Linked DNA regions of Flavivirga eckloniae. The protein of the gene in region 1 binds, or shares a complex with, the protein of each later gene. Links are inferred from orthologs where the notes say so. Each region holds a gene or a part of one and is shown on either strand. Other genes may lie near its edges. The genes, in order: trxB and trxA.

Evidence for each region.
Region 2: the proteins of trxB (region 1) and trxA are in contact, whole or in part, in a crystal structure (PDB 1F6M), measured with the Escherichia coli proteins. The link is inferred for Flavivirga eckloniae from one-to-one orthologs.

Annotation. Positions count from the first base shown.
Region 1 is NZ_CP025791.1:4,611,366-4,614,484, forward strand. Bases 46-2,825 are described here. They hold trxB (thioredoxin-disulfide reductase), read left to right. Parts: upstream 46-835; coding sequence 836-1,816; downstream 1,817-2,825. Other genes in these bases: C1H87_RS18895 (alpha-L-fucosidase), read left to right, coding at 46-253; C1H87_RS18910 (hypothetical protein), read right to left, coding at 2,594-2,825. Outside these bases: more of C1H87_RS18895, read left to right, coding at 1-45; more of C1H87_RS18910, read right to left, coding at 2,826-3,046.
Region 2 is NZ_CP025791.1:3,636,649-3,639,798, reverse strand. The notes cover bases 140-2,950. They hold trxA (thioredoxin), read right to left. Parts: upstream 1,799-2,950; coding sequence 1,481-1,798; downstream 140-1,480. Other genes in these bases: C1H87_RS15075 (SRPBCC family protein), read left to right, coding at 2,884-2,950; C1H87_RS15080 (ArsR/SmtB family transcription factor), read left to right, coding at 2,562-2,891; C1H87_RS15085 (SRPBCC family protein), read left to right, coding at 2,141-2,572; C1H87_RS15095 (ClpP family protease), read right to left, coding at 853-1,398; C1H87_RS15100 (DUF58 domain-containing protein), read right to left, coding at 140-836. Outside these bases: more of C1H87_RS15100, read right to left, coding at 1-139; more of C1H87_RS15075, read left to right, coding at 2,951-3,150. UniProt on the Escherichia coli protein: Participates in various redox reactions through the reversible oxidation of its active center dithiol to a disulfide and catalyzes dithiol-disulfide exchange reactions.

The DNA.
Region 1 (3,119 bases):
TATAAATGGAAAAGAAACGTATTTTCCAGCAGAATCAAATCTACCAATTGGAAATGAGTGGTTTTGGGAAGATGATGATAAGGTTAAACCAATGGATGATTTAGTGAAAATATTTAATGGAAATTTAGAGAATAATGTAAACTTTCTTTTAAACGTACCTCCCGATAAAACTGGACAAATTCCTGAAAAATGGATAAAACCTTTAATGGAATTAAAAACTAAAATGGGAGATAAATTGACCCACAAAAAGTAATAGGATAAAATAGTATTAAAATTCAAACAGTGATGTATTTATAGTTGAAATATGGCTATAAATGCATCACTTTTTTTGATTTTGTGTTTTATCGATAATATACAAACACAAAAGAGTTTTTCTATATAGTATATTGGTATATCATTGCTTTGAATGATCTGTACTACCTATATGGTTTACTTGTAAGCGTGTTTAAGTACTTATTCATTTATTTTTGGGACACCAAAAGTGTTTATTAAATATAAAAAAGTATAAAGAAAGAAAACTTTTCCATACTGTAAGCTAGTAAGCGGAAGTTTTAATTTTGAGTTTAGCTAACCAGAGGGACTTAAGTTCCTCTGGTTTTTTGTTTTAAAGTTAGAGTCGTTTAAAAGGAGTTATGGTTTCAGAAAGACAGACTAGGTACTTTTAACATTAGTTATGACGAAAAACAATACTTTTTTTGAAGATTTACGTAACTTTATATCAGATTACAAGAACCATAGATTTTAGATATGGAATTATAAAGAACTGTTAATAACTTCTATGTAAGTTTTGAACCAAAAATTCTACTTTTGTTTCAATTAAAATTTAACAAACGTTATGTCTGATACAATAGAAAAAGTTAAGTGCCTAATTATAGGTTCAGGGCCAGCAGGGTATACTGCGGCAATATATGCAGCGAGAGCGAATATGGCACCAGTTTTATATCAAGGAACACAGCCGGGGGGACAATTAACCACAACGAATGAGGTTGAGAATTTTCCAGGTTATCCAGAAGGGGTAACAGGACCGGAAATGATGATACAATTACAGAAACAAGCTGAGCGTTTTGATACCGATGTAAGAGATGGATGGGTAACCAAAGTGGATTTCTCTGGAGATGTGCATAAAGTATGGGTAAACGATACTAAAGAAATTCATTGTGATACTGTAATCATTTCTACGGGAGCATCTGCAAAATATTTAGGATTAGAATCAGAACAAAAATATTTAAAGCTTGGAGGTGGTGTATCTGCTTGTGCGGTTTGTGATGGGTTCTTTTACAGAAATCAAGAAGTAGTGATAGTAGGAGCAGGAGATTCAGCTTGTGAAGAGGCACATTATTTATCAAAACTTTGTAAAAAGGTAACCATGTTAGTGAGACGTGATGAATTTAGAGCATCTAAAATCATGGCAGCTAGAGTTAAGAATACAGAAAATATTGAAATATTATTTAACACAGAAACTGATGAAGTTGTCGGAGATGGACAAGTAGTAACTGGAGTTAAAGTTTTCAATAATAAAACTGATGAAAAGCATGAAATTCCAGCTACAGGGTTTTTCGTAGCGATTGGACACAAGCCCAATACCGATATCTTCAGAGGCTTTTTAGATTTAGATGAAACCGGCTATATTATAAACGTACCTGGAACTTCTAAAACTAACATAGAAGGTGTTTTTGTATCTGGCGATGCAGCAGACCATGTTTATAGACAAGCTGTAACAGCAGCCGGAACAGGATGTATGGCGGCATTGGATGCAGAACGTTATTTGGCTGCAAAAGATGCTACTTTCGATGTATCTACATCAACATATAATTAATATTTGTTTTTTATAAAAAAAAGAAAAGCCGAAGTTTATGCTTTGGTTTTTTTCTTTTGTAATTATATTAAAAAGTGTTTTCTTTGGAAACCAAAATTTAAAACGGGATGTGGCGCAGTCCGGTTAGCGTACACGGCTGGGGGCCGTGTGGTCGCAGGTTCAAATCCTGTCATCCCGACTAAATAATAAGGTGATTTCACTTTTGTGAAATCACCTTATCTGTTTCAGGAAGCGTTCAAAACTTTGTTTTGGCAGATGTATAGAAACAGATAAGGTAAAAACACTTAGGTGTTTTTACCTTATTATTTGCAACGAGGATTTGTTAGGATTATATAAATCCAGTCATTTCGACAAAATGAGCGTCAAGAGACATCTTTTAAAAGTTAATTAATTGGTTTTTTAGTAATTTAAATTTTAATAATTTCATTTGATTAGCTTTAATATCAAAATACGAATATATTGACTCACTCTGTGACGAGTCCATTCTTCATTTAAAACATTTAATTCGTTATCCATACGAAGTACATTGCAAAAAAACAGCTACTGTCCTTTTCCTCTAAGCAACAGGGACAGGTCAGAAGAGCATGTCCTACTGCTTTTTTTAGTTGGGTTTTATGTGAGTTATTCAAATTGAGCATAACGTTTAGTGTATGCTTTCCTAAGGGATTGCGGACTTCAAACCTATCAAGTTACCGCCAAACTTGATGCGAGAGATAACACTCGAAAACCTCTGAAACCCCTCTAGATTATTGGACACATTGTTGTAGTGTCGTTTTTTTATTTTCTTTTAAAATAATTGTCGCAAATGTCCATATAGCTCTGATAGAAAAGAACTCTTCTTTCCGAAAAGAATATATTTCCATATAGTTGTTCTACAGGAGGAGAAACTTCCAATTCATAGATGTTTGAATTCAAAACTACTTTCCATTCGGAATTCTGGGTAGGTTTTCCGTTTTGTTGAATCTCAAGGGAGCCATCAGTCTTAAATTCAATTGTCAATTCTTGCTTTTTGGCATATCTTGAATCTTCAGAATCCCAAAAACAACTAACATATTCCCATTCCCATTGCCCAATCAAAGTGTTCATAATCTTTGTCTCATTCCAATCCTTTTCACTGTGAAGGCTAATCATTTCAGCTTGTTTTACAGGAGGTTCAATGAAGTCATTCGAATTATCACATGCAAAAGTTATAATTAAAAGTCCGATTATAAGTAAAATTTTAGCTTTCATAATCTGGGTTTTTATATAGATGCAAATTTAACTGAAAGGTTGCGGTCTACAGCGTTTTTTGTGTATGATTGGT
Region 2 (3,150 bases), 970 kb from region 1 along the record:
GCACACTTTAATCGTAAAGCATCAAAATAACGACTTACAGATTTACTATAACTGTCTTTTATGTTATCGGCATATAAATTAATATACTCCCCTGTTTCAACATCAATAAAACGTTTTGGTTTATTATCAAAATCAAAAGCTAACTCCTTTTCTTTATCAAACACATGAAATAGGATGACTTCATGCTTGTTATATTTTAAATGGCGTAAGGCTTCAAACAACTTTGCCTCGTTTTCTGAGGTTTGAAACATATCGGTAAACAAGAATATCATAGATCGTCTATGAATCTTCTCTGCTATTTCATGTAAATATTTATATGTTTCGGTTTCTTTATTTAAAGATTTAGAAACTACGGCATCACTTAAATGATTTAATAGCATTTGATGATGGCGCTCACTACCTTTTTCCGGCGCATAATAATCATAATCATTACTATAAATACTTAAACCAACAGCGTCCCGTTGTTTTTTAAGGATTTGCATTAAGCATGCTGAAGCCAAAGCCGAAAATGCTATTTTATTTAGATTATCGATTGAAAATGTATCCATTTTTGGGTAATGCATCGAACTACTATTATCTATAATGATATGACAACGTAAATTAGTCTCATCATCATAGCGCTTCGTGTAAAGCTTATCTGTTTTAGCATATAGTTTCCAATCGATATGGCGCGTGCTTTCTCCCTGATTGTAAATTTTATGTTCAGCAAATTCTGCCGAAAAACCATGAAACGGACTTTTATGCATTCCAGCAATAAAGCCTTCTACTACTTGTTTTGCAAGTAATTCCAGATTTTTAAAACCTTCGGCTTTATTAAGTTCTGCTTGTAAGTTCATGGATATTAGGTATAACTTATTTTAAAACACCATCAACAATACCATAAGCAACAGACTCGTCTGCTCCCATCCAATGGTCGCGATTAAAATCCTTCATAATTTTATCGAAAGCCTGTCCACAATTATCAGCCAAGATCTGTGCACTTAATTCCTTCGTAATTATAATCTCTTTTGCCGTAATTTCAATATCACTGGCTTGGCCACGGGCACCTCCACTTGGTTGATGAATCATAACACGGGCATGTGGTTGTATATAACGCTTACCTTTTTCACCTGCAGATAGTATTAATGATCCCATAGATGCTGCAAATCCTGTACATATTGTAGACACATCGCTTTTAAGTGACTTCATGCAATCGTAAATAGCAAAACCAGAAGTTACATACCCTCCAGGACTATTAACATATAAATGAATATCCTTAGTTTCTAAAGCATCTAAATACATTAAACGCTCAATAACGTGCTTTGCAGAATCGTCATCTACTTGACCCCACAAAAACACTTTGCGTTCTTCTATTAATTTGCTATCGATAACATTTTGCATTTTTATTTGTTCGCTCATATCTATTTTTTTATTTGCATCTAAAATAAAAAAAAGGTTTGCCATTACGACAAACCTTTTTAATTTTCTTTAGTCTATATTATTACAATAACGAATCTATCGCTTCTGTGTATGTGTTTTTTGGTGCAACACCAACTTGTCTGTTTACAACTTCTCCATCTTTAAAAACCAAAACAGTAGGGATATTACGTACGCCGTATTTTGCTGCAAATTCCTGATTTGCATCTACATCTACCTTACCAACAACAGCTTTACCATCGTATTCACCACTAATTTCTTCTATAATTGGTCCAACCATTCTACAAGGTCCACACCAAGCTGCCCAAAAATCAACCATTACCGGTTTATCACTTTTTAACACAGTTTCCTCAAATGTTGCATCTGTTATTTCTAATGCCATAATATTTATGTTTTAATTCTTATTTTATTTTTAATATCACAAAATTAGTCAAAAAATTTCCTAAAGCTTACAATGTAACAATTTGTTTTGCTTATATCAATATTGTTTCGCGTTATTATAGCTTTAAAACCTATATAAAACAAGCATAATCAGACTCTTAGACTTATCTTCTTTATAAAAAACAACACACTCTCTTAAAATACAAACATAAGATTATCAACACTTTACATAAATCAACTAAAACAAAAAACCAAAATAAGCAACCAAATAGTTGCGTATTAAAAATATTTGTTTTAGTTTAGCAACCTCTAAGTTGCATATTAATCAAAAAAACGAATAATTATGAATGATGTTATTAAAAAAGAAAGAGTATTCAATCACTCCATAGACAAAGTATGGAACGCCATTTCTAAAGCCGAAGAAATATCTGCCTGGTTTATTCAAGCCGATTTTAAAGCTGAAAAGGGCTATAAATACACGTTTACCGCGGAACCTAATGAAAAAGGTTGCACAATAATTAGTGGAGAGGTTAAAGAATCCAATCCCTACAAATTGGTTTATACCTGGGTAGTAGCCGAAATGAAAACAGAAACTACCGTAACATGGGAATTAGAATCTATTGAAGGAGGCACCAAATTATATCTGGAACATTCTGGCATTTCAAATTACGAAGGCGAAACAGCTGTAAAAATGTTTGAGAGCTTTAATGGTGGTTGGAATAATTGTATAGAAGGACTAACCGGATACTTAAAAGAATTAGTCGATGCAGGATAAGATAACAAAACTATTTAAGGCCATTGCAGACCCAACAAGGCGTGATATTTTTCACGCCTTGGTCATAGCAACTTCGGCCTTATCTATTACACAAATATCAAGTCAGTTTGATATTAGCAGACAAGGTATTACTAAACACATCAAAACACTGGAAGAAGCCGGCTTAGTTAATATTAATGCTGATGGACGTGAGCGCTTTTGTTACGCTAATGCAAAACCATTAAAAGAAATTAACAAATGGGTTCAATTTTACTCACAATTCTGGGATAACTCATTACAAGACCTGGAACACTATTTAAACAATTCAAAAGATGCCTGATCACACGAAACAAATAGATACACAGGATATCATGAACTACAAAAAGGAGTTAGAGGTAAATGCCAGTGCCGAACAAGTGTTTTCTGCATTAAATGAAGGACTCAACACCTGGTGGGGAAACATAACCAACTCTGAGTTTAAAACGGACGGTCAATTCACTATTAATTTTGACCCTGGTTATTGGTGGACTTTTAAAATTATGGAATATACTCCAAACCATGAATTGGTTTGGAAATGTGTTGATGGCGAACCTGATTTT